Regions from separate parts of the Aminivibrio pyruvatiphilus genome, predicted to be linked through region 1. Evidence: riboswitches for the same ligand, from Rfam matches in the RefSeq annotation. Region 1 holds a riboswitch; each other region holds the start of a gene.
What was found. Region 1 has a riboswitch for molybdenum cofactor ahead of C8D99_RS01950 (aldehyde ferredoxin oxidoreductase family protein). Riboswitches for the same ligand answer to the same signal wherever they lie in the genome.

Region 2: linked by a shared signal. The riboswitch ahead of C8D99_RS05315 (molybdopterin-dependent aldehyde oxidoreductase) and the one ahead of C8D99_RS01950 (aldehyde ferredoxin oxidoreductase family protein) in region 1 are both predicted to bind molybdenum cofactor.
Region 3: linked by a shared signal. The riboswitch ahead of C8D99_RS05360 (molybdopterin-binding protein) and the one ahead of C8D99_RS01950 (aldehyde ferredoxin oxidoreductase family protein) in region 1 are both predicted to bind molybdenum cofactor.
Region 4: linked by a shared signal. The riboswitch ahead of C8D99_RS14215 (ABC transporter substrate-binding protein) and the one ahead of C8D99_RS01950 (aldehyde ferredoxin oxidoreductase family protein) in region 1 are both predicted to bind molybdenum cofactor.

The regions. Positions count from the first base shown of each region.
Region 1 covers NZ_SORI01000002.1:25,136-32,187, forward strand. The annotation lists gene C8D99_RS01935 (response regulator) at 1-122, shown strand, start outside; gene C8D99_RS01940 (response regulator) at 119-1,417, shown strand; gene C8D99_RS01945 (HesA/MoeB/ThiF family protein) at 1,428-2,255, opposite strand; molybdenum cofactor riboswitch at 2,366-2,476, shown strand; gene C8D99_RS01950 (aldehyde ferredoxin oxidoreductase family protein) at 2,549-4,348, shown strand; gene C8D99_RS01955 (MoaD/ThiS family protein) at 4,438-4,710, shown strand; gene C8D99_RS01960 (S9 family peptidase) at 4,770-6,719, shown strand; gene C8D99_RS01965 (chromate transporter) at 6,776-7,052, opposite strand, start outside.
Region 2 covers NZ_SORI01000005.1:43,231-50,282, forward strand. The annotation lists gene gspD (type II secretion system secretin GspD) at 1-292, shown strand, start outside; gene C8D99_RS05300 (GspE/PulE family protein) at 310-1,818, shown strand; gene C8D99_RS05305 (type II secretion system F family protein) at 1,822-2,973, shown strand; gene gspG (type II secretion system major pseudopilin GspG) at 3,006-3,437, shown strand; molybdenum cofactor riboswitch at 3,513-3,631, shown strand; gene C8D99_RS05315 (molybdopterin-dependent aldehyde oxidoreductase) at 3,854-6,598, shown strand; gene C8D99_RS05320 (pyridine nucleotide-disulfide oxidoreductase/dicluster-binding protein) at 6,662-7,052, shown strand, end outside.
Region 3 covers NZ_SORI01000005.1:57,558-64,609, forward strand. The annotation lists gene fdhF (formate dehydrogenase subunit alpha) at 1-2,037, opposite strand, end outside; gene C8D99_RS05360 (molybdopterin-binding protein) at 2,065-3,084, opposite strand; molybdenum cofactor riboswitch at 3,163-3,284, opposite strand; gene C8D99_RS15400 (hypothetical protein) at 3,306-3,452, opposite strand; gene C8D99_RS05365 (TOBE domain-containing protein) at 3,480-3,689, opposite strand; gene C8D99_RS05370 (MliC family protein) at 3,833-4,198, shown strand; gene C8D99_RS05375 (hypothetical protein) at 4,237-4,479, opposite strand; gene C8D99_RS05380 (EFR1 family ferrodoxin) at 4,580-5,362, opposite strand; gene C8D99_RS15650 (hypothetical protein) at 5,500-5,631, shown strand; partial or broken gene C8D99_RS05385 (peptide-methionine (S)-S-oxide reductase MsrA) at 5,644-6,204, shown strand; gene C8D99_RS05390 (ketopantoate reductase family protein) at 6,241-7,052, shown strand, end outside.
Region 4 covers NZ_SORI01000032.1:6,898-13,949, forward strand. The annotation lists gene C8D99_RS14205 (exopolysaccharide biosynthesis protein) at 1-47, shown strand, start outside; gene C8D99_RS14210 (HD domain-containing phosphohydrolase) at 35-2,380, shown strand; molybdenum cofactor riboswitch at 2,418-2,537, shown strand; gene C8D99_RS14215 (ABC transporter substrate-binding protein) at 2,638-3,462, shown strand; gene C8D99_RS14220 (Hsp20/alpha crystallin family protein) at 3,518-4,003, opposite strand; gene C8D99_RS14225 (flavin reductase family protein) at 4,241-4,822, shown strand; gene C8D99_RS14230 (TRAP transporter permease) at 4,908-6,791, opposite strand; gene C8D99_RS14235 (TAXI family TRAP transporter solute-binding subunit) at 6,912-7,052, opposite strand, start outside.

The DNA.
Region 1 (7,052 bases):
CCCGTTCCACGGCACGGCGATACCTCGAATACCTCGCAGAAAAAGGGCTGGCGGAGATCAGTTTCGAATACCGCACCAGCGGCCGTCCTCTGAAACGCTACACTACCCCGGGCAAGAAATGACAGGACGCCGCCCTTCAGCACCGGCATCAGCGGGAATACCGGGCGCCTCCGGGCGGGAGCGCCGCGAAATCCGACGGTGCCTGGAGGAAATTCTTCTTCTCACCGGAGATGCAGAAACAAAAACCATGCCGCCCCACAGCGCCGCCGATCGCTCCGCTTCAATCAGGCGCCTGGCTGAAGAGGCCCTTTCCCTTCTCGGCGGTCCTTCCTTCCTTCCGGACGAGAAAAAAGCACCGGAGAAAGCGGCACTCTTCTCCATAACCTCGGTCTGCTTCGCAGCTGCAGGATCGGCTGCAGCGAAAGGAGCGCCTTCTGCCGCCAGGGTGGAAATCGACCCGTCGGTTCCCTCCCTCGTGGAAGGAGACCCGCTCATGCTGGAGCACATGCTGGATGAAATCATCGGGAAAGCAGCCGGGGCAGGAAACGGGAAGATCATACTTTCCGCCGTCGCCAGGCGAAACCTTCCGGAAGGTATTGAAATACTCTTCTCCGCGGGAGAGGCAAAAAACAGCCCGTCCTTTGCCATGACCTTCATCGACTCCTCTCCGGAAGAGGACGGAGGAACACCGTCCCTCGCCCTTCTGGCCGAGGACAACCCCCTGAGCGCCAGGATCATGGAATCAAACCTGGAAGCCCTGGATTTCAGGGTCATGACGGCCTCCAACGGGAAAGAGGCCCTTGCCCTCGCTGAAGAGCACAGGTTCGACATCATTCTCATGGACATCCAGATGCCCGAAATGGACGGAATGGAGGCAACCCGGGCACTTCGGCGGATGGAAAGGAAAAAGGGCCGGAGGGTTCCCGTTCTGGCCGTTTCCGCCTCCCTGGAAGAAGAGGACAGGAAGAGATGCCTCGAAGCAGGCATGGACGGTTTTTTGCCAAAATCCTCCTCACCTGAGGCCATGGCGCGGACCATCTCATCCCTTCTGCCCGGAAGAGAATTCCTGACGGCCCGGGAAAGAGAGGAAGAATCCCCGCTGCTCTCCGCAACCGGAGGAAACCGGGAAGCGGCGGCGGAAGCCGCTGCAATTTTCCTGAAGACGACCCCCCCGCTCATGGCGGAAATGAAGCGGGCGGTCGCTCATGGCGACCGCCTTCTGCTGGTATCCCATGCCCACAGGTTAAAGGGCAACCTCGCATTTTTCGGGGCGGAAAAGGCAGCCGGACTTGCGAAAGCCATGGAGGACACGGCAAAAAGCAGGGCTCTTGAAGGACTCCCTTCCCTGCTCTACTCCCTCATATCGGAGGTCAACCGCCTGCTGGCCGAATTACGAAAGGAATGGGGCCCCCGCTGAGTTTCCTCCCCTAGCGGAGCCTCAGGCGGGTGAACTCGTCATCGGCGAGGTCGATCCACAGGAGCTGTTCCGCGAGAACCGTTCCCTTCCCCGTAAGAAGCTTCACTGCCTGGGCACATTCCAGGGCTGCCACAAGGGCGGGGGTGAAGGGCGGATTGCCTGTTTCCGTCTCGACTCCCGTATCCGACTCGCCGGCGAGGTACCCTGTAAGCGTCTCGTCTCCCGGAAGTACGACACCCACCTGCCCCCAGAACCCGGCGATGGCTCCCGAAACGAGAGGAATCCCCCTGGAAGCGCACTCCGCAAACAGTACTCTCCGGGATGTGAGGCTGTCGAGACAGTCCACCGCCAGATCCACGCCCTCGAGAATTCCCTCCGCCGTGAAGGAGTCGAATCGGCACTGCCTTCCCTCGGCCTCCACGGCACCGTTGATCTCCATGGCCCTTGCTGCCGCCGTCCTTGCCTTTGATTTACCGAGCAGCTCCTCCGTTGCAAGGAGCTGCCGGTTCAGGTTCGTTTCGTCGAAAACATCACCGTCAACAAATACGAGGCGCCCCACCCCCGCCCGGGCCAGCAGGTCTCCCACGAGCCCCCCCAGGCCGCCGCAGCCTATAACGGCCGCGCAGGACGAGAGCAGGCGAAGCTGACCGTCGGGTCCGAGAGTCCCCATGCTCCGGATATATCTCGACGGAACGTAGCCGTTTTCGAGACAATAAATCTCCGCTTCGGCGGGAGAAAGTCCCTCCATGGCAGCAGCCTTCCTGAGTTCCAGAAAGGATACCATTTTCCAGGGGCCCACCGCCTCAGCGGAATACACCACAGTATCAAACCAGCTCACCGACACTCACCTCCGTTTCCGGAATTATACAGGAAAGATTACCCCAAAGAATTGACAGACTTCACAAATTGGTATAAAAAGTAACAGGGGTGAGCAGAATCATTCCCCGAAAATGAATATGCCTTCGACCTGCAAAATCTCCAGAAGATTCTGCAGGCACTGGGTCTGGAAAGCGATTTCCATTCCTGCCGCATTTGCAAAGGAGGATCAGCCGGCTTCAGCCGGTGGTCCTCCTTTTTTCATTTCACCCCTTTCAAAATACAGGATGCACAAAATCAAGGAGGCGAAGAGATATGGACAAGTTCGGCAAAGTACTGCGCGTCAATCTCTCCAACGGAACCGTCGCAAGCGAGAGTCTCTGTGAAAAAACCCTGAAGGACTACATAGGCGGCCGCGGATATGCCACGAAGGTGCTTTACGACGAGGTACCCAAAGGCACCGATCCCCTCTCCCCCGAGAACAAGCTCATTTTCGCCAACGGCCCCCTCACCGGCAAGGGAGCTCCCTCCGCCGGACGGTACATGGTCATCACCAAGAGTCCCCTCACTGGATGCATCGCCAGCAGCAACTCGGGCGGATTCTGGGGAGCCGAGCTCGCCAGGGCGGGCTGGTTCATGATCATTCTCGAGGGCAAGGCGGCTAAACCCGTCTATCTCTGGATCAACGACGACAAGGTGGAGATCCGCGACGCCGCCGCCGTCTGGGGCAAGGACAGCCATGCGGCCACCGACGCCCTTCTCGAAGCCGTGGGCGATTCCAAGGCGAAGGTCACCTGCATCGGCCCCGCCGGTGAAAGGCTTTCGAAGATCGCGGCGATAATGAACGACAAGAACCGGGCTGCAGGACGGAGCGGTGTCGGCGCCGTCATGGGCTCCAAAAACCTCAAGGCGGTCGTGGTCAAGGGCAGCGCCCGCCCGTACGTGGAAAACCAGGATGAGATGAAGGCCGTCCTCGCCGGGGCCATGGAAAAACTGAAGACCAACCCCGTCACCAGCCAGGGCCTCCCCACCTACGGAACCGCGGTCCTCGTGAACATCATCAACCAGCTCGGCGGCTACCCCAAGAACAACTGGCAGGGAGCCTACTTCCCCGAGGCTGACACCCAGTCCGGCGAAACCCTCGCCAAGGACTTCCTCACCAAGAGATACTCCTGCTTCGGCTGCCCCATCGGCTGCGGCCGGGTCACGAAGGTCGGCGACCGCGAGGGCGAAGGCCCTGAATACGAGACCATCTTCGCCTTCGGCGTCTGCTGCGGTGTCGAACGTCTCGAGCCCATCATCGAGGCCAACTATCTCTGCAACGAATACGGCCTCGACACCATAAGCGCCGGTGTCACCATCGCGGCGGCCATGGAGCTCTACGAAAAGGGACTGATCAAAAAGGAAGAACTGGAAGGCGGCCCCGAGCTCCGCTTCGGCAGCGATGACGCCGTCACCTACTGGACGAAAAAGATGGGGCTCGTGGAAGGCCTCGGCAAGAAGCTCGCAGAGGGCTCCTACAGGCTGTGCGAAATGTACGGCCACCCCGAGTTCTCCATGACCGTCAAGAAGCAGGAGATGCCCGCCTATGACGGACGGGCCATCCAGGGAATCGGCCTGAACTACGCCACGTCGAACCGGGGAGGATGCCACGTGAGAGGCTACACCATCTCCCCCGAAGTCCTCGGACTTCCCGAGAAGCTCGACCCCGTGGATATCAGCACAAAGCCCACATGGGTCATGATTTTCCAGAATCTCACCGCGGCCATCGACGCCTCCGGCATGTGCCTCTTCACCTCCTTCGCCCTCGGAGCCGACGACTATGCAGCGTTCCTCAAGGCAGCCACGGGCTTCGACTATGACGGCGCCGCAGCCCTGCAGGCGGGAGACCGCATCTGGAACATCGAGCGTATGTTCAACCTCCGCGAAGGCCTCGATCCTGCGAAGGAAGACACCCTTCCCGACAGGCTGCTCAAGGAGCCCATTCCCGACGGTCCTTCCAAGGGAATGCTCAGCCGCCTTCCCGAAATGCTGCCCGAGTACTATAAAGCCCGCGGATGGGATGAAAAGGGCGTTCCCACCGATGCGAAACTCCAGGAACTGGGACTGAAGTAAGACCTGCTGCCGAAAGCCCCTCCCCTGAACCCGGGGAGGGGCTTTTTTGCGCTCTGGAAAAAGAGCCGGTTTTCGGATATGATGTTTCCATGATAAAAGTTTTGTTTTTCGCCACCATCCGGGATCTCACCCGGGAAAAAGAAACCGCGGCAGAAGGCGCCGATACCGTCATGGAACTCCTTCTTCAGCTCTCGGACCGCTACGGTCCGGATTTCCGGGAGGAAGCCCTCGATGGAGACAATATCTCCGACAGGCTCATCGTTCTTGTCAACGGACGGCACATCGCCCATACCGGAGGAGGAGAAACGCACCTCTCCGAGGGTGACACCGTGGCTGTTTTTCCCATCATCGGGGGAGGCTAGTCCGCCCTGTCCCCCGGCATGATGCCTCGCCCACAATTCCCTGAAAAGGAGTAAACCACTTGAAAAGACCAGTCGAGCTTACCGATCTCCTGCGGTACCGCTTTCTCTCCGCGCCTGAATTCTCCCCTGACGGCAGCGCCGTCTGCTTTTTTGTCCACCAGGCCGACTACGACAACAACAGCTATACATCCAACCTCTGGCTGTACGACCTGCCTTCGGACTCGCTCCGGCAGCTGACGTCCTCGGGCAGGGAGAAGGCCTTTGCGTGGATGCCCGACGGCCGTTCCGTCCTTTTCTCCAGCGGCCGGAACGACGCGAAAAAGACGGAAACGGCCCTCTACGTCATCGACATCTCCGGCGGCGAAGCCACGCATCTCCGTACCCTCCCGAGGGCGCTTTCCTCCCTTTCCCCCATGGCCGACGGTTCCCTGATCGCCCTTGGCGTGGACGAACCTTCCTTCGACAACCCCTACGACGCGGACATGATGTTCTTTGACCAGGTCCCCTTCTGCTCCAACGGCAAGGGCTACACGGGCCAGAAGAGGAAGCGGCTGTACCGCTACGCCCCCGACGGAACGGAACAGCAGCTTACCCCCGATCTTCTGGACGCTGAGAATTACACCCTGTCCGAAGACGGCAAGAAGGCCCTGGTCTGGGGTCCGGTCTTTACGGACGTCAGGGGGCAGTACAGCGCCCTGGTGGAAATTGAAACGGCCGGCGGCGGAGTGGTGCGGGAAATCCTCCCCGGAACGGGCTTCTCCTGCAGGTGGGCTGGCTGGCTGGACGGGCAGATCCTGGTCACAGGAAGCAACTACGCCGCCCACGGAGTCAACGAGAACGTGAAATTCCACCTGGTCGGCGACGGAAAAACCCTCTGCATCACCCCCGGGCTCGACAGGGGACTCAGGAACTCCGTCGGCTCCGACTGCCGCTACGGCTCCACCGACCTGAACCTTGCCTTCTCCGCTGAAGGCGGCAGGGCCTGGTTCGTCTCCACTGACAACTTCCGCTCCCACCTCCACACCGTGGACGCATCAGGAAAGGTGGAACAGTTCACCTCGGAGCTTTTCTCCGTGGACGACTGGAGAATCCGGGGAGGCAGGGCCGCCGTGGTGGGCATGAAGGGACTGCAGCTCCAGGAGCTCTATCTAGCAGACGGCCGGGAAGAGCGGCAGCTCACCCATTTCAACGACTGGGTCGCCGAAGAGTGCCTTCTGTCCGTCCCCGAGCATGTGACGGTGGACAACGGCACGGAAGAACCCCTCGACGGCTGGTATATGAAGCCGGTGAACTTCGAGGAAGGGAAACGGTATCCCTCCATCCTCAATATCCACGGGGGCCCGAAGTTTGTCTACGGCGACGTGTTCTTCCATGAAATGCAGTATTGGACCTCAAAGGGCTACGCGGTCTTCTTCTGCAACCCCAGGGGCAGCGACGGCAAGGGCAACGGCTTCGACGACATCAGGGGAAAATACGGCACCGTGGACTACGACGACCTCATGACCTTCACCGACTGGATCGTGGACAACGTACCCTTCGTGGACGGAGACAAACTGGCCGTAACGGGCGGATCCTACGGCGGCTACATGACCAACTGGATCATCGGCCACACGGACCGCTTCAGGGCCGCCGCCTCCCAGAGGAGCATCAGCAACTGGATCTCCAAGATGGGCATCTCCGACATCGGCTACTACTTCGTTCCCGACCAGCAGGGGGCCGACATCTGGAGCGACCATGAAAAACTCTGGCAGCACTCTCCCCTGAAATACGCCGACAGGGCGAAGACCCCCACTCTCTTCATCCATTCCGAGGAGGACCACCGGTGCGAGCTCACCCAGGGACTCCAGATGTTCACCGCCCTCAAGCTCCACGGCGTGGAGACGCAAATCTGCGTCTTCCGGGGCGAAAACCACGAGCTCAGCAGGAGCGGACGTCCGCGGCCCAGGCTCACCCGCCTGCGGAAAATGACCGAGTGGTTCGACCGGTTCCTCACCGCCGGGGAAGAATAGCGAAAGGGGCAGGCCAGAAAAGGCCTGCCCCTTTTTCATGTGTGCGGCAGCTCTGCCTACAGCCCGAGCAGCGCTCCAGCCACGGCCCCGGCCACCACGAACAGGGCGGGGTGGATCTTCGTAAAAATCATCAGGAGCAGGGTCACCCCTCCGATGATCCAGGTCAGAACCCCCGTCAGTGAGCCGAAGGACATGTCGTAGGCGGCATAGGCCAGCAGGGCCACCACCACGGGGCGGAGCCCCTTCAGCATGCTCGTGACCCTGGGGTTGCCGCTGATCATGGCCACAAACCTCAGGAGCAGGATCAGGACGATGACGCTCGGGAGCACCGTT
Region 2 (7,052 bases), on a different contig from region 1:
AGTGATCCTGGGAGGCCTCATCAAGGAAGTGGAGAAGAGCCTCCGGAGCAGGGTCCCCGGCCTCTCCTACATCCCCCTCATCGGCGGGCTCTTCACCCGGTCGGTGAAGCAGCGGGAGAAGATCGAGCTCATGATCTTCCTGACCCCCTACATCCTCGAGACTCCCGGCGAGGCGGAGCAGATCACCCGGGAGATCGTCTCCGGCGAGCACGGCATGAGCGCTCCCGAGGAGAAGCTCTGGAAGCGCCTCGAGAAGGAGTACCGGGAATCGGTGAAGCAGCAGTCGAAATGACGGGAGGAGACGGAAGAATGGTCCCACGGCTTCCCGACGGAGAAGAAATCGCTCCCCTCATCCGGGGGAGAGTCAGCCTCGACGCCCTGAAGAACGCAGGCATCCTGCCCCTCCGGGACGACGGGGAGCGGCTTGTGGTCGCCCTGGCCTCGCCGGAGTGCTTTCCCGCCGCCCAGGTCCTTGCGGCGTCCTTCGGCCGGGAGGCGGCGTGGGAGCTCCATCGGCGGGAGGACCTTGAGCACCTTTGGGGCCGCCTGTACGACCTGAGGGGAGGCATCGGCGACGACACCCTCTCGGCCGTGGCGGGCATCGACGACGGCGACGGGCTCCTCAGGGAGGACGTGCAGAGCGACTCGGTGGACGTCCCGGTCATCAAGCTGGTGAACGGCCTTCTGAGGGAAGCCCTGAAGATCCGGGCGACGGACATCCACGTGGAACCCTTCGAGAACGAGGTCCTCGTGAGATTCCGGGTGGACGGGGTTCTCCACGACCGGCTCCGCCTTCCCCGGAACCTCCAGGCTCCCCTGACGAGCAGGATGAAGGTCATGGCGCGGATGGACATCGCCGAGCGCCTCGCCCCCCAGGACGGCCGGATCGGCATCACCGTTGGGAACCGGGCGGTGGACATCCGGGTCAGCTCCATCCCTGTGCAGCACGGAGAGCGCCTCGCCCTCCGCCTGCTGGACAAGGGCTCGGGGCTTCTCAGCCTGGAGGATCTCGGCATGGACGCCTCATCCAGGGAGACCATGAGCGCCCTCATCGGGAACCCCCACGGGCTTATCCTCTTCACGGGACCCACCGGCTCCGGCAAGACCACCACCCTCTACGCCATCCTCCAGGCCCTGGCGAAGCCGGAGGTGAACATCATCACCGTGGAAGACCCCATCGAGTATGACCTGGAAGGGGTCGGGCAGATCCAGGTGAACGAAAAGGCGGGGGTCACCTTCCCCTCCGCCCTCCGGTCCATCCTCAGGCAGGACCCGGACATCATCATGATAGGCGAAATGCGGGACTACGAGACCGCCCACATAGGCGTCCAGGCGTCCCTCACGGGACACCTGGTCCTCTCGACCCTCCACACCAACGATTCCGTCTCGGCGGTAATCCGCCTCACCGACATGGGGGTGGAGCCCTACCTCGCGGCCGGGTCCCTTCTCGGCGCCGTGGCCCAGCGCCTTGTCCGGACCCTCTGCCCCAAGTGCTCGTACAGGGCCGAAGCGCCGGCCCTCTTTCGGAGAGAGGGCCTTACGGAGGTCTTCCGGGGCAGGGGATGCGACCACTGCATGGGCACCGGGTACCGGGGACGGGTGGGGCTGTACGAACAGTTCATTCTTGACGACGAGCTCCGGGAAATGGTGGCGGCAGGCCTTCCCACCCCGAAGATACGGTCCGCCGCCCGTTTGAAGGGGTTTCGTACCCTCTGGGAACTGGGTCTCGATGCCCTGCGGCAGGGGAGGACCTCCCCCGAGGAGCTGCTCCGGGTGGTCTCCGCAGGGGAATTCGGCCCCTCCCTGGAAGAAGGATAAGCCGTGCCTGCCTTTCGCTATACTGCCTACGACGAAACAGGAAAGGTCCGGAAGGGAACGGTGGATGCCCCGTCCTCCGTCAGGGCGGGCGAACTGCTCGCCGCCCAGGGGCTCACGGCGGTGGACATCGCGGAGGGAGTTCAGCGGAAAGCCGGGCGGAGAAGGGGCTTCGGCCTCTCTTACCATGCCCTGTTCTGCCGGGGGCTTTCCTCCTACCTGAAGCGGGGAGTTCCCCTCGCCGAAGCATTGAAGTTCCTGGGCCGCCATTCATCGGACCGGCGGGTGGCCGATGCCTGCCTTCATCTCCACGAAGGCGTGCTGGGAGGAAAGCGCCTCTCCGCCGTGCTGGAAGAAACGGGTCTCTTCCGGGAGGACCTCCTGAGGATAGTGGAATCGGGCGAAAGGACATCGGCCCTTCCCGGTGTGCTGGAGCAGGCTGCGGCCCTCTACGCCATGCAGGAGGGGCAGCGGCGGAAGATCCGGTCCGCCCTGACCTATCCCCTGGCCATGACGGTCATCGGCTTCGCCGTGGTCCTCTTTCTGCTCACCTACGTGGTTCCCCGGCTCGCCGACCTCTTTGCCGACATGGGGCAGGCCCTGCCCCTTCCCACGAGAATCCTCCTGGGAACGGCGGCGTTTCTCCGGGAATGGTGGCCGGCGCTGGTCCTTGCCCTGATGGGGTTCTTTTTCCTGGCACGGAAGAGAAAGTGGTCCGTGAGCCTCCCCTTCTTCCGGCGCATCCGGGAAAATATCGCCCTCTCCCTGGTGATGTCCCACCTGAAGACCCTGCTCTCCGCTGGGATCCCCCTGGTGCAGGCCCTCGGAATGGCCTCCTCCATGGACTCCCGGCCGGAGCGGTGGATGGAGGCCGCCCGGCTCGTGAAGGAAGGGTTCCGGTTCGACCGTGCCCTGGAGAGGCTTGGCACCTTTCCCGAGGAGGCGGTCTACATCCTCAGGATCGGCGAGCTGGGAGGAGACCTGCCGGGTGCCATCGGCCAGGTGGCGGAGATGAACTGGGAGGAGGCCCGGGACGGCATGGAAAAGGCGGCCACTCTCGCGGAACCCCTCCTGGTGCTGTTTCTGGGACTGGCAGTGGGCTTCGTGGTCATCGCCGTGCTCCTTCCCATATTTGACCTGTCCAGTCTCGCGGGATGACGGGCGGGCAGAACTGAAACGGAGGTTGTGCAATGAAAGAAAGGCAGCTGAAACGGAAGGGCTTTACGCTGGTGGAAGTGCTCGTGGTGGTGGTCATCCTCGGCCTGCTGGCGGCTCTCGTGGTGCCCAGGGTGGTGGGCAGGGGGGAGGATGCCAAGAGAACCGCGGCGGCGGTGCAGATCCGGGAGATCGAGCAGGCCCTGGAGATGTACCGGCTCGACAGCAGTCTGTACCCCTCCACGGCCCAGGGGCTTGAAGCCCTGGTGACAAAACCCTCCATTCCTCCCGAACCGAGGAAATACAGGGAGGGAGGCTACCTCCGGAAGCTCCCGGCGGATCCCTGGGGAAGCCCCTTCGTCTACCGCCGCCCCGGCGACCACGGCGAATACGACCTGTTCTCCCTCGGTGCCGACGGCGAAGAGGGAGGAGACGGTCCGGGGAAGGATATAACCAACTGGGAGTAGGCTTGCCCGGAAAGAATTCATGGTATAAAATGGCTCAAACTAGTTAGTGTTTTTTTGAAATTTACTTCTGAGAATATCAATCTTTTCCTCCGAGTCGCCTGTCCTAAAGGATCTATCCCACGGGCAGCGACCGTTAGGGTGCATCCGGAAACAGGTGCGCCTCCCCTTTGGCAAGGAGGACGTTTTTCCGCACACGGCGAAGCCGTCCTCATGTCTTGAGGGCGGCTTTTATTTTTTCCATCTGCACGAGGCGAAAGGAGGGGTCGGTTCAGCGGAAACCTGACGGAGAGCCCCGCGCGAAGAGTTTATTGAACAGGAAAGGGGCGGAGGTTCCGGTCCTCATCGCATGGCCGCGCACAGGTCCGGAGCTCTGCCGCCCCGCCCCCTGCCGACGAACGGAAGGAGCTGGGAACAGGATGATTCAGAAAGTCTTTTTTGTCAACGGCGTCGAACGGAACATCATAGTGGAGGACGACAGCACCCTTGCCTCCGTACTCAGGGAACAGCTCGGGCTCACCGGAACCAAGATAGGCTGCGGCCAGGGACATTGCGGCTCCTGCGGCGTGATCATCGACGGCACGTATACCCGTTCCTGCGTGTACAAGATGTCACGGCTTCCTGAAGGAGCCTGCATCACCACCATCGAGGGGATAGGCACTCCCGGGAATCTCCACCCCATCCAGAAGGCATGGATCAGGCACGGGGCCGCCCAGTGCGGTTTCTGCACCCCCGGATTCATCGTCTCCGCAAAAGCCCTTCTCGACACCAACCCCAATCCGACCCGGGAAGAAGTCCGGGACTGGTTCCAGGCCAACAGGAACGCCTGCCGCTGCACCGGGTACAAGCCCATCGTGGACGCCGTCATGGATGCCGCCAAGGTGCTCCGGGGGGAGATGGACGTGAAGGATCTCGATTTCGTCCTTCCTGGTGACGGACGGATCTGGGGCAGCAGGTACCCCCGTCCCACTGCGGTCGGAAAAGTCACCGGAACCCTGGACTACGGCGCCGACCTTATCCTCAAGATGCCGAAGAAAACCCTCCACGCAGCCCTCGTCCAGGCGAAGGTTTCCCACGCCAACATAAAGGGTATCGATACCTCCGAGGCGGAGAAGATGCCCGGAGTCTACAAGATCGTCACCCACAAGGATATCAGGGGGAAAAACAGGATTACCGGACTCATCACCTTCCCCACGAACAAGGGCGACGGGTGGGACCGCCCCATCCTGTGCGACGAGAAGATTTTCCAGTACGGTGACGCAGTGGCCATCGTCTGCGCCGACAGCTACAGGAACGCCGCCGCGGCGGCCGAAAAAGTGAAGCTCGACCTGGAGGTTCTTCCGGCTTACATGAGCGCCCCTGCCGCCATGGCGGAGGATGCCATCGAAATCCATCCAGGCACACCAAACGTGTATTTCACCCAGAAAATCAAGAAAGGGGAGGATACGGCCCCCATCTTCGCCCGTTCCGACGTGGTCACCGCGGAGGACGACTTCTACGTGGGCAGGCAGCCGCACATGCCCATCGAGCCTGACGTGGGATTCGCCTACCTGGACCACGAGGGTCGGCTGGTAATCCACTCCAAGTCCATCGGCGTCCATCTCCACCTGGCCATGATCGCCCCCGGTCTGGGTGTGGAGCCCGAAAAGCTGGTTCTCGTGACGAATCCTTCCGGGGGCACCTTCGGCTACAAGTTCAGCCCCACCATGGAAGCCCTCGTGGGAGCCGCGGCACTGGCCACGGGACACCCCGTGGCGCTGAACTACACCTGGAAGCAGCAGCAGCAGTACACCGGAAAGCGCTCCCCCTTCTTCGTCAACATGAAGTTCGCCGCCGACAGGGAAGGAAAGCTCCTCGCCATGGAAACCGACTATTCCGTGGATCACGGCCCCTATTCCGAGTTCGGCGATCTGCTGACCCTGCGGGGCACCCAGTTCATGGGCGCGGGATACGATATTCCCAACATCAGGGGCGAGGGCCGGACGGTGTGCACCAACCATGCCTGGGGCTCGGCTTTCAGGGCCTACGGTTCCCCCCAGTCCCTCTTCTCCTCCGAGGTCCTTATGGATGAACTGGCGGAGAAGCTCGGCATGGATCCCCTGGAGATCCGCCTGAAGAATGCCTACCGGCCGGGGAGCACTTCTCCCACGGGACAGGCGCCCGAGTCCTATTCCCTTCCGAAGATGCTCGAGGCGCTCCGGCCGAAGTACGAGCTCGCGAAGAAGAGAGCCGCCGAGGGCTCCACTGCCCGCTACAAAAAAGGCGTCGGCCTCTCGGTGGGTGTATACGGCTGCGGGCTCGACGGTCCCGATGGTTCCGAGGCACGGGTCGACATGAACCCCGACGGGACCATCACCATCTGTACGGCCTGGGAGGACCACGGCCAGGGTGCCGATATCGGCGCCATCGGAACGGCCCACGAGGCACTGCGCCCCCTGGGCATCTCCCCCGACAAGCTCCGGTTTACGTGGCCCAATACGGCGAAATGCCCCAATTCAGGGCCTGCGGGCGGCTCCAGGTCCCAGGTCATGACGGGCAACGCCATCCGGGTGGCCTGCGAAACCCTGCTCAAGGAGACCGCGAAGCCAAAAAGCGGCTTCTTTAAGAAGGACGGCGGGTATATGACCTATGACGAACTGGTTGCCGCCGGAAAGCCGACCTCTTTCGCCGGAAAGTGGTCCGCCGTGGAGGGGGCCGCATGCGATGAAAACAGCCAGGGGAAACCCTTCGTGATCTACATGTACGGCGTGTTTATGGCCGAGGTGACCGTGGACACGGAAACGGGCAAGACTGCCGTGGACCGGATGACCCTCATGTGCGACTGCGGGAAGATCAACAACCGCCTCGTGGTGGACGGACAGAACTACGGCGGCATCGCCCAGGGCATCGGCCTCGCCCTCTCCGAGGACTTCGAGGATATCGAGAAGCACTCCACCATGCCCGGGGCAGGGTTCCCCTACATCAAGGACATCCCCGACGACATCGAGGTCATCTACTTCGAGGAGCACAGGGCCGACGGCCCCCACGGCGCGGCCGGCATCGGAGAGCTTCCCCTCACGAGCCCCCATGCCTCCGTCATCAACGGCATCTACAACGCCTGCGGCGTGAGGATCACCAAGCTTCCCGCCTACCCCGAGAAGGTCCTGGCGGCGCTGAAAAAGTAGACGTGTACCGCAGCGGGGGAAGGGGTAATTTCCTCTTCCCCCTTTCATTTCGGAGGTTTCGCCATGGAAAAATCAACCCTCGTGGAATTCGAGAGCAAGTGCGTCCAGGAAGAGCCTCCCAGGTGCCGGGCAGCCTGTCCCCTCCACCTCGACGGCCGGGCCCTCTGCGAGGCTGCGGTGAAGGGGCGGTTCGACGAGGGACGGAAGATCATCCAGAAAACCCTTCCCCTTCCCGGGATTCTCGCCCGGATCTGCGACGCTCCCTGCCGGGATGCGTGCCTCCGGCAGGAGAAGGGCGGAGCCCTCGAGCTGGGGGCGCTGGAGCGGTTCTGCGCCGATGAGGGGTCTTTCCGCAGGCCCCGGATCCTGGTCCCGAAGACGGGACGCACAGCGGCAGTGCTGGGTGGCGGTATCAGCTCCCTTACGGCGGCTCTTGACGGCGCCGGGAAAGGCT
Region 3 (7,052 bases), on a different contig from region 1:
TCCGTCGTCCTCGCACCATGCTGCTGAAGGAAGAATGACATCGGCGAAAGGCGTCGTCTCGTTGCGGAAAATGTCCTGCACCACCAGGAACTCCGCCGAATTCAGACAGTGGGAGACATGCCTGGGATCGGGCTCGGTGGCCACGAGGTTTTCCCCGAAGATCCAGAAGGCCTTCAGCCTGCCGGTGGGCAGACCGTTGACCATTTCGGCGATCTTCAGCCCCGGTTTTTCCGGAAGGCTGTCCACGCCCCAGAAGCCGGCGAACTTTTTGCTGATCTCGGGCGAATCCACCTTCTGGTAGCCGCAGAACATGTTGGGAAGGGCCCCCATATCGCAGGCGCCCTGGACGTTGTTCTGCCCCCGCATGGGATTGACGCCGCCCCCCTCGATTCCCATGTTCCCCAGGAGCATCTGCAGGTTGGCCAGGGTCATGACGTTCCGCTTGCCGGACACGTGCTCCGTGATGCCGAGAGTGTAGATGACCATGGCCGGCTTGACGGTCCCGAGCATCCGTGCGATCTCGACGATGGTGCTCTCGGGAACTCCGCTGATTTCCGAGGCCCGCTTGGGCGGATACTCCTCGATCTTCGCCGCGAATTCCTCGAAGTTCTCGCACTTTTCCTCCACGAATTTCCTGTCGTAGAGGTTTTCCCTGATCAGGACGTGCATGATGCCGTTCAGGAAGGCGATGTCAGAGCCGACGCGAAGCTGGGCGAAGATGTCCGAGTAGTCGGCCAGCTCCTGCCTCCTCGGGTCGACGACGATGAGTTTCGTTCCGTTCCTGACGCCGTTTTTCAAATAGGTAGCCGCGACTGGGTGAGCCTCGGTCATGTTGGTGCCGATGCAGAAGAGGAGCTTCGCCTTGGCGAATTCCCCGATGGTGTTGGTCATGCCGCCCGCTCCAAAGCTTGTCAGTAGCCCCGCTACTGTAGGAGCGTGTCAGACCCGTGCACAGTGGTCTACGTTGTGATTCTGGAAGACCATGCGGAAGAGCTTCTGCATGCTGTACGAGTCCTCGTTGAGGCTGCGCGCGCAGCTGACTCCTCCCACCGCGTCCGGGCCGTGCTTCTGCATCACCTCCTTCAGGCGGGATGAAACGAGGTCGAGGGCCTCGTCCCATGAAGCTTCGCGAAATTCATCGTCCGGGCTTTTCTTCTCGCCCTTCCGCACCCTGATAAGAGGCTTCGTGAGCCGTTCGTCGGAGTAGATGAAGTCGTAGCCGAACCGTCCCTTGACGCAGAGCCTGCCCCTGTTCGGCATGCCGTCTTCCGTTCCGGTCACCCGGGCGATCCTGTCTCCGTTGACATGGAGATCGAGCTGGCAGCCCACGCCGCAGTAGGGACACGTGGTGCGGACCGTTTTCGTCTGCCATGCCCGTCCCTGGCCGACGGCCTTCTTCTCGGTGAGGGCTCCCACGGGGCACATCTGGACGCACTGGCCGCAGAAGACGCAGTCCGATTCCTCGAGCTTGCTTCCCACGGGCGGATGGATCATGGTCTTGATGCCCCGGAACTGGAAGTCGATGGCGTGGTACCCCGACTGGTGGTCGCATGCCCGGACGCACCGGCCGCAGAGGATGCATTTGTTCATGTCCCGGATGAAGAAGGGGTTGGTGTCGTCAAGTTCGTGCTCGGTGCACACGTCGCCGTCGTCCCGGAAGGGGGATTCTTCGATCCCCAGCTCGTAGGCGAGGTTCTGCAGCTCGCACCGGCCGTTCGACTCGCAGGAGAAGCAGTCCAGAGGATGGCGGATGAGGATCATCTCCACGACGGCTTTTCGTGCCGCCAGGGCCTTCGGGCTGAAGGCGTCGGCCACCATGCCGTCCGTCAGGGGAGTGGTGCAGGCGGGAAGGAGCTTCGGGTTCTTTTCCACCTCCACGAGGCAAACGCGGCAGGCGCCGCTGGGCGGCAGGGCCGGGTGGTCGCACAGCGACGGAATCCGTATGCCGTTGGCCCGGGCAGCCTGCAGAATGGTCACGCCAGGTTCTGAAGTAATCTCCCGGCCGTTGATGACGGCCTTGATCCTGTGTGTTCCCATTTCTCAAACTCCTTTCAGGGTAAAATGTCAGCTCCGTGATGAAAAAGCGCATCCGGGGTAGGAGCACGAAACGCAGTTCCTGCACAGACCTCCTTTCCCCCAGCGTCTCACCTCCGCTCCCGAAGGAGGAATGCCCGCATACAGCCTGTCGAGGACCATGTCCAGGGATGTCCGCTCGAAAAAAACAGCGGAGGCGGGAACGCCGAGGACAAAAACCTCCCCCCTGCGGGCAAGCATAAGATTCGCTCCGGGGATCACGGGGATTCTCCGGAACACCACTTCGTCACACATCGCTTCTATGGCCCCGGGGGTCAGGTCATCGGCGTCGACGCTCATGCCGCCGGTGCAGATTATGACCCGGGCTCCTTTTTCAAACCATGCCGCAGCGGCTCCGAGAATGGAATCCCGGTCGTCGGGGCAAAGGGTTTGTCCGAGGAAAGGAGCCCCGTAGACGTCGAGTTTTTTTCTAAGCTTGGGAAGAAAGGTGTCCCGGACCGTACCCTCGAAAATTTCCCGGCCCGTGGTCACAAGAGCCGCAGGGAGGGGAGACCAGGGGAGAACGGAGATGGGGGACGCGTTCCGGGCGCGGTTCACACGGCTGCGTTCCATTGACAGGGGGCCGATGCGGAACGCTGCGGCCGCCATGCCTTTCGTGACGGGGGTTTTGTTGGGCCGGGTGGTGAAGAGCCAGTCCGGATCGTCGTTGATGAAGTCGATGTCGTTGTCGCTGAAAAGAAGGAGGCCGTCCCGGACGGCGACAAGGGTACATTTCCCCTCCTCGGGGCCCCGCAGTTCCAGCCCGGCTCCTCTCATCCGCTCTCCGAGGAGCAGGGCGGCCTCGTCTTCGTGCAGCTCGTCGGGGGAGAATTCAAGAAAGGGGATGTTGCATTTTCCCATCCGCCTGAGCAGGGGAACGTCGTCTTCAGCTATAACATGGCCTCTCCGGAAACGGGCGCCCTTGAAGCCCGTCTCGGGGTCGATGAGGGTGAGATCGTGGGAGATTTTCTTTCCGACGGCCTGTTCCACGGGGAGGGTTTTTACTATCATGTCCGGATCACCGCGATTCCGCCTTTCGACAAAAAAAAGGACCGTTCATCGGCAATGATGACGGTCCCCGTGGCTTCACGCGGTTTTTTCCGTCCTCCTTGCCAAACACGGGAGGCATGCCCGTTTCCAGGCATACCCTGACGGCCGCAGTCCATAGAGATTCACTCCACAGGAAATACGGCTCGGAGGCGCTATATTGGGTGACAGAGCGCTTTCCCTTTTTATAAAACAGCATTAATAGGGAAAATTATCTCAATCTGTCTGCCATTATAGGGTATTTTCTCTTTTTTTTCCAGCCCGGTGTCCTCTTTTGCTTCCGGAGGGAAAAAGAAGGGGCTCCGGCATTCGCCGGAGCCCCTTCTTTCCATGGTAACGGCGGTATATTCCCTGTTAGGTCAGTCCACCGCCAGCATGACGCTGTCTGCCTTGACCACTGCGTAGACAGAGGAACCGACCCTGATTCCAAGGTTGGCGAGAGAGTCCATGGTGATAACGGATACCATGGACTGCCCTCCGCCGATATCGATGGTCACCTGGGCTTCGACGGCCCCTTCCTTCACTGCAGTGACTGTACCCCGTATCTGGTTCCGGGCGCTCAGTTTCATTCTCTTCAACCTCCTTTTCTTTTCCGGTACCTGGTGAACCGGTATCTTCCCCTTCTATTATGGCGATGATATGATTTTTTGCAACGGAACAATCCCGGAAAGAAAAGGGAAGAATGCAGAGGAGGAATAGTATCGTGAAAGCCATGAGAAAAGCGGGGATCCTGTGCGTTATTCTATTCGCGGTTTGTGCGCTGTCCGGGCCGGCGGGCGGAAACAACCAGCCCCTCACAGTTTCCGGCGGGGAGCCGGTCACCTATGTCTGCGCCAACGGTGACCGGCTGGTGGCGCGGTACTACAGCCTGTCCGACGAGAGCCTCCGGTTCGTGAAGATTCTCTTTCCCGACGGCCGGGAGTACACCCTGCCCCAGGTGATCTCCGGATCCGGCGCCCGGTATACCGACGACGGGGAACTGCTCTGGTGGATCAAGGGAGACGAGGCCAGGGCGGAGATCCGGGACGAAAACGGGGAATGGAAGGAGCTCTGCGGGGAGTGCAGGGTTCTGCCCTGAGGAAAAATTCCGGAAGAGGAAAAAATTGACGGGTCCCCTCACCGGGACCCGTCAATTTTTTCCCGGAGTTCGTCCCAGGAGGGAATTCCCCTCCAGAGAAGCTTCCCGTCGAGGATCCACGTGGGTTCCGCCCGGATATTGAACCGGATGAGGTCGAAAATCCAGAAGTAGCATCGGGGATCGTAGATGTTCACTTCCATGGATTCCCCGTACCGGTCACGGAGCTTTACAAGCAACGGCCCTGCCGCCTCACGGGCGGCCGCCTGCGGAAAGGATTTCATTTCCTCCTCTCCGTACAGGAAATTGCTTCAGCAGGCCGAACCCATGGGCTTTTCCATGTAGAGCTTCATTTTTCGAACAGCCACGGCGTCCCCTCCTTTTTCAGAGATTTTCCGAGACGAGCTCTCCGTACTCTACCGACCGGTACTGTCGGTACTCCTTCCCCTGCACGCCGATGGCCTGGGGCGGACAGAAAGCGATGCACCGCTGGCAGGAGACGCAGGTGTCCAGGAACTCGGGATACTCCGCCATGCGGATGTTCTTCGCCGGGCAGAGCCTGGCGCACTTGCCGCACTTGATGCACTTCTCCCTGTCCACGGCGAGGGGATACTTGCCCCTCATGAGCTTCCATGGCCACTGCTGCCGGGAGAGACGGTAGAGGAGCGGGGAAAGGACATTGCCTCCCTTCCACGGGGCGTTTCCCTCCAGGAGGGCGTCGGCGAAGGCGGAAGCGTTCTTCTCCATTGTTTCGATTTTTTTCCTGTTCCTCTCGAGGGGTATGGTTGTGTTGTTGTAATTTGACGGCATGACGAAATCCCGAGCCCCCAGGGGGGTGAAGTTCTTCGAAAGCAGAAGTTTTTTCACCGCCGGGCGGAGGCCTCCGGACGCTCCTCCCATGGTGGAGATCAGGAACGCGCTCCGGCCCTGTCCGTCGGGGAGGCTCTCGAGGAATTCCCAGGCGAAGGGGTAGGTGGAGAACATGGCCACTGTGACTGCGATTCCAAGGGCGGTCCTGTCGTCCTGGAAGGGTAGAAACCCTTTTTCCAGCCGGCGGAGCCGGACCGTCTTCCCTCCTTCCCTGAGCCCCCGGGCCACGGCCCGGGCCGCGAGCAGGGTGTTTCCCGTTCCGCTGAAAAAGTAGAAATCCACTGACCTTTCCTTCATTTCGGGAGCCGCGCCTCCTTCGGGGATATTTATGGGCCCCATTGTACAGCAGGAAAGCCGGAGATGATTGTCTCCCCGGAAAGAAAGATGACGGTAGTGTAAAATAATAGGGAAAGAAATTACGGGAGGTGGAGAAAATGAAAATACTTGAAGCTGTAATTGCCGCATCAGTCGTGTTTTTTGCCGGAAGGGCGTGGGCCGGTGAGCTTCCTCCCCTGGACCGGCAGATTCCTCAGGAACTCCGTACAGCCACCTTCGCCCTAGGGTGATTCTGGGGACCTGACGCCCGGTTCGGGCTTCTCGACGGAGTGGTGCGCACCAGGGTGGGATATGCCGGGGGAACCACTCCGGATCCTACCTACGACGATATAGGGGATCATACGGAGACCGTTCAGGTCGATTTCGACCCGGCAAAGATTTCCTACGGCGAGCTCCTGGAAGTGTTCTGGACGAGCCACAACCCGGCGGCCCGTCCATGGTCCGTCCAGTACCGGTCCGCCATTTTTCCGGCGGACGAAGAGCAGCGAAAAACAGCGGAACGTTCGGCCGCGAAACTCGAGACCGCCATAGGCGGCAAGGTCTTTACGGCCATCGAACCCCTGGCCCGCTTTTACATGGCCGAGGGGTACCATCAGAAATACTACCTTCGCAGGGATTACATCCTCATGAGGGAATACAGTGAAATGTTTCCGGAGCGGGACGGTTTCGTCAATTCCCCCTCCGCTGCGAAGGCCAACGGAATTCTTGCGGGACTGGGTTCGAAGGAGGAACTGGAACGATTTCTTCCGCTGCTCGGTCTTTCGGAGGAGGCGCAGAAAAGACTCCGTACCAGGGTGAAATAAGCGGCATTCTTCAGGAAGGGGAGAGGAAAGAAGAGGATGAAGACTGTGTTTGTTGGGCTCGGCGGTGTCGGCGGGTACTACGGCGGCAAAGCGGCCCGGGCATTTGAAGGCGGCAGTGAGCACCGGGTGGTGTTTCTCGCCAGGGGAGAGCATCTCCGGGCCATCACGGACAAGGGGCTGAGGGTGCTGGCCCAGGACGAGGAGTTCCTCGCAAGGCCCTTCCTTGCTACCGACGATCCCGCTGAAATCGGAACAGCCGATCTTGTGGTCTTTGCGGTAAAGGGGTACGACCTCCGGATGGCCGCCCGGACGGCCGCCCCCCTCGTGGGACCGGAGACAGCGGTCCTTCCGCTGCTGAACGGGGTGAACAGTCCTGAAATCCTGGCCGGGACACTGCCTCCGTGCCGGATGCTCAACGGGTGCGTATACATCTCCGCCCGGATCGAGGGGCCCGGGGTGGTCCGCCAGACGGGGGGCAGCAGGAAGCTCTTCTTCGGCCCCGTGTCCGGCGGCAGGGAGCAGTACCTGCCCGTGGAGGAAATGTTCAGGAAGGCGGGGATAGATGCGGCTCTCGTGGATGACGTGAACGAGGCCGTCTGGACGAAGTTCATCTTCATGGCGCCCTTTGCCGGGGTAACGTCTCTCTTCGGAAGATCTTTCGGCGAAGTTCTCGCGGGGCAGGACAGCCAGCCCATGCTCGAGGGGATGATGCGTGAGATACAGGCCCTTGCAGTGCTCAAGGGAGTTTCCCTTCCGGCGGACATAGTCGAGCTGTCCCTTGCAAAGGGAGTGGCCTTCCCGCCGGACACGAAATCATCCATGCAGCTCGACTGTGAAAAGGGGCGCAG
Region 4 (7,052 bases), on a different contig from region 1:
AGGGGATGAGGGAAGCGAAGGAGATCATCAAAGGGTGGCTTTTCTGAGCTCTCTTCCCTCTCAAAAGGAAGAAAAAGACGACGGCACCTCTCTGAGCAGGAAGATGGCCATCCTGCTGGCGGGTTTCCTCGTAGTCACTCTCGCCCTTACGGCGGGGAGCTATTCTCTGACCGCCCGGAGCGTCCGGGCGAGAGTGGAGGAAGCCGGCCGGAGCATTGTCTCGGAAACAGCCCTTACCATCGAAGAATATTTTTCCAAGCTCCTCTCCCTGACCTCCGGCCTGGCGGTTTCTGTGGCGGCCCTTCCCGAAAGCGGTTCGCCCGCAGCCCTGGCCGGTTTGTTCGGCAGGTTCCTTGAATCTGCCCGTATCCAGGGGGTCCAGAATGTTTTTATGGGATTCGAAACCGGGGGATTCACGGATGCAACGCTCTGGGTCCCTCCCGGGGGATACGACCCCCGGATCCGCTCATGGTACGTGGAAGCCCTGAAAAAGGAGAGCGCCGTTGTCACTTCGCCCTACAGGGACCTGATCACCGGGGAGCTTATCGTAAGTGTCACCGCTCCCGTGATCACTCCCTCCGGTGAGCTCCTCGGCGTTTTCGGCCTTGACGTGAACATGGCTCACGTGAGGGAAAAAGTGGTTTCCCGAAAGGTATTCGGCGAAGGGGACGGATTTCTCGTAGACAGGAAGGGGTTTTTCCTGGCGTCCCCTTTTCCGGAATGGGATCTGTCGGAGAGCATCGTCATCCCCTCGGCGGCGGTGCCTTCCTCCCTCTCCACCTCCGCCAAGGCGCTGCTTCTCAGGGAACCCGGGACCGCCCTCATCCCTTTCAGGGGTGAGAGTGCCATGCTCTTCCACTCGCCGGCAGGGGAGCACTTCACCCTGGGGATGATTCTGCCGGAGAGGGTGTTCCGCCGCTTCGTACAGGACATAGCCGCCCTCCATCTTTTCGGAGGATTCGTCATTCTTCTCCTCGCCTCCGTTCTGCTTTTCCCCACGGTCCTGGGCCTGAGGCTCTCTTTCGCTTCCCTTTCAGCCGTGGCGGACGGAATAGCGGAGCGCCTTTCCGGGAACAGGGACATTACGGAAACGGCTTTCAACGTGCAGGTTCTGGGGGCCGAAATCGGCGAGGCCGTGGAGGATTCCCGGGTGACGGAGTTCAGGCGCTTTCTCAGAAGCCTGGAAAATGCCCTGAAGATCATCGGGAGGCAGGGAGAGGAAATAGCCGCCCTCACGGAAGAAGCCCTGGCCATACAGGACAATCTCACCGATGTGAACCGTGAGCTCACGGAGAGGCAGAAAATCTGGAGAAATACGCTGAACGTCATGGAGACCGTTTCGGGCACGGGCGAAAGCGGCGGGAAGCTTCAGAGGATCGCCGAAAGCATTCGGGAGAGCACCGGTGCCTTCGGTGTACTCCTGGCACACCACAGGGACGGAGCCCTGAGAAACCTGGCCATCAGCGGTTACCGGTCCGCAGCGCTTCTGGATTTCGCTATTCCCCTGGAGGGAAGCGTGGCCGGACGGGCCTTCAGGGAGAAACGGCCGGTATGGGTTGAAAATGTGTCTCTCGAACCGGAGTACGGCATGGTTCACCCCGAGGTGGCGACGGAAGTGGAGATTCCCCTTGTGCACCGCGGCAGAAGCGTGGGGGTTCTCGAGGTGGCTTTTGCGGGCGAAGGCAGGCCCAGGGACGACGAACTCATGGAAACCCTGATGCCCGTTGCGTCCGCCCTGGCCGGCCTCTTTGACGTGGAAGACGCCCGCAGGGAAATCAAGGAATCCTACAGGTACCTGGCTGAAAAACTGCAGTCTGTCACGGAGATTCACCATCTCGAGACGGCGGACCACATGGACAGGATCGGCGCCTACTCACGCCTCGCCGCGGAAGCCCTGGGAAAATCCAGGGAAGAGCAGGACGACATCGAGATCTTCTCACGCCTGCATGATATCGGGAAGCTCAGGGTCCCCATGTCCATCCTCGGGAAGGCCGGCCCGCTTACCGGAGAGGAGATGGCCCTCGTCCGAAACCATCCCCGGTGGGGTGCGGAGCTCATCGGGGGCGCGGAATGGCTTGCCGCGGCGAGGCGGATCTGTATGACCCACCATGAAAAATGGGACGGCAGCGGTTACCCCCTGGGCCTTTCGGGGGAGGAAATTCCCTGGGAAGGGCAGGTAGTGGCCCTGGCTGACGTCTACGATGCCCTGCGGTCCCGCAGGGTCTACAAGGACTCGATGTCCCACGAGGAGGCGGTCCGCATCATCCTGTCCGGCGACGGCAGGACGGAGCCCGGCCATTTCGGCCCCGAGATCATCGAATTTTTCAGGAAATTCCACGGGGAGATGGACAGGATTTTCGAAAGCCGCCGGGTGAGGTAACAAAAACCGGCGCTCCCGTGGTATCATAAACACAAAAGAATATGCTTATCTCCGAGCCCGTTCGCCTACAGGATTTTCCCACGGCGGCGGGCCGTCAGGGTCCGTCCGGAAACAGGCGGGCCTCCCGTGTTCGGCAAGGAGATAGCGGACTTCACTGGAGCCGTTCCCTGCCGTTTGTCGTAGGGGAACGGTTTTTTTGTGTTTTTGTGTTTCGCGATCAGGCACACTACAACATAAAGGAGGAAATTACAGTGAAAATGAGAAAAATGCGGTCGTTTCTGTTCGTCTGTCTGTTCGTCTTTGTCCTTGCGGGGGCCGCTTCCGGCGCGGAGGTTCTCCGGATGGCCACCACCACCAGCACGGACAACACGGGGCTTCTTGATTACCTGGCCCCTCTGCTCCTTCAGGAGAAGAACATCGAACTCCAGTGGGTTTCCGTAGGTACGGGCAAGGCTCTTGAGTACGGCCGGAACGGTGACGTGGACGTTCTCCTGGTCCATGCTCCCGAGGTGGAGAAGAAGTTCGTCGCCGACGGATGGGGTGTCAACCGCCGCCAGGTGATGTACAACGACTTCATCGTGGTGGGCCCCGTTTCCGATCCTGCGGGGATCAAGGGGATGGCCGCCGCCGATGCCCTGAAGAAAATCGCCGCCGTCGCGGCTCCCTTCGCCAGCCGGGCCGACAAATCCGGGACCCACGTGGCGGAGCTTGTCCTCTGGAAAAACGCCGGCATTCCCGAACCCGACAAGGAGAAGTGGTACATCCAGACCGGCCAGGGAATGCTTGAAACCCTCATGATCGCCGATGAGCGGAAGGGCTACTGCCTCACCGACAGGGGAACCTTCATCAAGTACGAGGATTCCCGGAAGGAGCAGGGGGGGCTGGTGATCATCGTCGAGGGTGACGACTCCCTGAAAAACCAGTACAGCGTAATCGCCGTCAACCCGGCAAAATGGGAGAACCTCCGGTATGACCTCGCCGTGGCCCTCATCGACTGGATGGTGTCCCCGTCGACCCAGAAAGCCATTGCGGACTTCCAGCTTCTCGGAAAGCAGCTCTTTTTCCCCAACGCCGAAAGATAAACAACAAAGGAGCGCCGGAAACTCCGGCGCTCCTTTCCTGATGTGTTCCCGTTTCCTATGCCTTTTCCTCGATGGCCACTTTCTTCATCTTCTCGGCCTGGATCTTTTCCGAGACTTCCACGGTGAGCACGCCGTTTTTGAACGTCGCCTTCGCTGTGTCCGGGTCAACCTCCAGGGGAAACTGGATGGACCGGGAGACCTTTCCGAAATAGCGCTCCGACCGGAAAAGGTCGTTCTCTTCCACCGTTTTCTCGTCGGATTTCTCCGCCTGGAGAGTCAGCCGGTCCTCGAAAACATTCAGCTCCACCTTTGACGGGTCGATGCCGGGAAGCTCGAACTCGGCGAAAACTTTTCCGTCCTTCCGGTAAAAATCCCCCCTGGGAACCGCAGGAACCCTTTCCGTCTCCTGGGCATACCCCATATCGGAAGAAAACTCGCCGAATGCCCGGAGCATGTCCCTCATCATCCTGTCCACCGAAGCGAATGGTGCGATGGGCTGTGCCATGTCATTGGGCCGTATGGCCAGGAATCTCCGTGTCATTGTCTCCACCTCCATGAGTCTGATCTATATTGACCTTGTGATCATAATTATATACGTCAGTATTGGTTAGACAAGGGCGAAAAAGAGAAATGAGCAGGAAATAAAGGTAAATATGGCCGCATTTTGGAGACTGCCTCCCGTTTTCTCTTTTTTTCTTTGTATTTCTCCTGCGGGGAAAAGAAGATGCCTCTGAAGGTGTACAATGAAGAAAAGTAATCTGACAAGGGAGAGTGTGCAATGAAAAAGGACATAGGAATCTCCACCCCTCTCTATCCCGCGCCGGCCCTGGTTGTGGCGGCCTATGGCACCGACGGGCGGCCCGGCGGGCTCATGGTCGCCTGGGGGGGAGTCTGCAACTCGGAGCCGCCGTGCATTTCGGTGGCCGTGGCGAAATCCCGTCATACCCTGGAGGGAATACTGGAGAAGAAGGCCTTTACGGTGAACATACCGTCGGAGGCCCAGGCCGCGGAAGCTGATTTTTTCGGCCTCGCGTCGGGAAGGGATACAGACAAGTTCTCCGCGGCGGGACTCACCCCTAAAAAGGGGGATATCGCGGACGCTCCCCTCATCGAGGAGTTTCCTGTTTCCATGGAGTGCGAGGTCGTTCAGTTCCTTGATCTCGGATCCCATATCCTCTTCGTGGGAAAGGTGGTCAAGACCTGGGCACGGGAAGAGTGCCTCGACGAAAAGGGCTATCCGGACCCTGAAAAAGTGCGCCCCCTGGTTTTCGCTCCCCGCACCGGGAAATACTTCGGCCTGGGGGATCTTGTGGGAAAGGCCTTCGGCGAGGGGAAAAAGTTCCTGCCGAATAAGTCCTGAAGGGGGCTTTTCATTCTGCCGCTGCAAATAAAGGAGCCCCGGCCTTAAAAAGCCGGGGCTCCTTTCCGCTTCAGGAGAAATTTCCCTAACGTACTTCTGGGGTATCCGCCCTGGGGCGGAGCAGCAGAAAGAGTCCGATGACCGCGGATGTGCTCCCGAGGGCGATGGGAAGGCTGCCGTGAAGGGCCAGGAGGCCGAATGCCGCAAAGCCAAGCCTCTCAGGCAGGGACAGCCTCCGCTTTGTAAAGCCGGTGATGGCGAATCCCAGTCCCGCCATGGCGGCGACGCCGCTGACGATGGATATGATGTTGCCCATGAACGTGCTCTTGAGGAGCAGGCCCGGGTCGTAGCAGAAGGCGAAGGGAACGATGAAGGCGAGGATCCCCAGCCTGCAGGCGGCAAACCCCGTCCTGTTGGGAGGGGATCCTGCGATGGATGCCGCGGCGTAGGCCGCCAGGGCCACCGGGGGCGTAATGTTCGAGATGATGGCGTAGTAGAACACGAAAAGGTGGGCCGCCAGGGGCATGATTCCGATCTTGGCCAGGGCGGGGACGCCGAGGGCCGCGCCGAGGATGTAGGCGCTCGTGGTGGGGAGGCCCATGCCGAGGATCAGGGAGACGATGGCGATGAGGATGAGGGCAAGGAAGGGAATGCCGCCCGAGAGGGCGAGAACGGCCCCCACGAATTTGAAGCCGATGCCCGACAGGGCCACCGAGCCTATGACGAGACCGGCGGAAGCGCAGGCGGTGCATATCAGGGGTATGTTTTCCGATCCGTCGTGGATGGCCTGCAGGATTTCCTTCGGTCCCATTCTTTTCCCCGGGTTCAGAAGGGAGACCGCCCAGGCGAGGGATATTCCGGCGATGGCGCCGTACATGGGCGTGTATCCCGCGAGAAGCATGTACACCAGGAGGACGATGGGGGACATCATGTAGAGCTTCTTCATCACCGACCTGATTGAGGGAAGCTCGTCGGCGGGGAGCCCCTTGAGGCCGTCCCGGAGGGCCGTCAGGTGGACCATGAGGAGGACCGTGCCGTAATAGAGGAGCGCCGGCAGGACCGCGGCGATCATGATGGTGTTGAAGGGCACCCCGAGAAGGGCGGCCATGACGAAGGCGCCGGCTCCCATGACGGGAGGCATGATCTGCCCTCCCGTACTGGCCACCGCCTCCACTGCGCCGGCAAAGAAAGGCTTGTAGCCGATCCGCTTCATGAGCGGGATGGTGAAGGATCCTGTTCCGTAGACGTTGGCCACGGCCGATCCCGAGATGGAGCCGAAGAGGGCGGAGCTGAGCACGGCAATTTTCGCCGGGCCGCCGGGGGCGGTTCCCGTGAAGGCCTGGGCGAATTCCATGAAATACTCTCCTACGCCGCTCTTTTCAAGAAAGCCGCCGAAGATGAGGAAGATCATGACAAAGGTGGCCGAGACTCCAAGTGAGGATGAAAAAATGCCTTCGTCGGTGAGGTACATTCCCTCGACCAGCCTTTGAAACTCGGTGGGAACGCCCCTGAGGAGCTGGGGCAGGAAGGGGGCGTCGCAATAATAGGTGTAGACCGTGAAGAAGACCGCCACGATGACCAGGGGAAGACCGACGATCCGCCTCGTTGCCTCGAGCAGAAGGATGATCAGCAGGGTTCCCAGGACGAGCTGGGCCGTCGTCAGGTCGTCCACTCCCTGCATCCGCATCATGATCTCATCATAGTTCAGCATGATGTAAATGCCGGGCAGAGCTGAAAGAGCGGCAAAAATCCAGTCGAACCATGGTACGGATGTTTCAATGGCCTGTCGTTTCCTGCCTGCCGCAAAGGGGTAGAGCACGAAACACATGGGGAGGACCCAGGTAAGGTGGATCGCTCTCTGAAGGTACGCCTCGAAGGTCCCGAAAACCGCAGTATAAATGTGAAAAAGGCCCATGGCCAGAACGTAGACATACAAACCCTTTGCCACGATGCCGTCGAGTTTCCTCATGGAATGAACTCCCTCCTTGAAAACACAGGGGCTGCCGGTAACAGGCAGAAGTGCCCGGAACGAAAGCAAAGGCGGGCTGGTTCAGCCCGCCTTCCGGTTCAAAGTGCGAAAAGAAATGGTCTAGTTCTTGGAGACTTCGTTCCAGTAGCGGACGGCGCCGGGGTGGCTGTTGATGGCCCCGCCGGGGATTGCCGTTGCGGGAGTGAGTTCGTTGATGTCCACCACTGCCTTGGAGAGAAGCTCCTGGTTTTCGTGCATCAC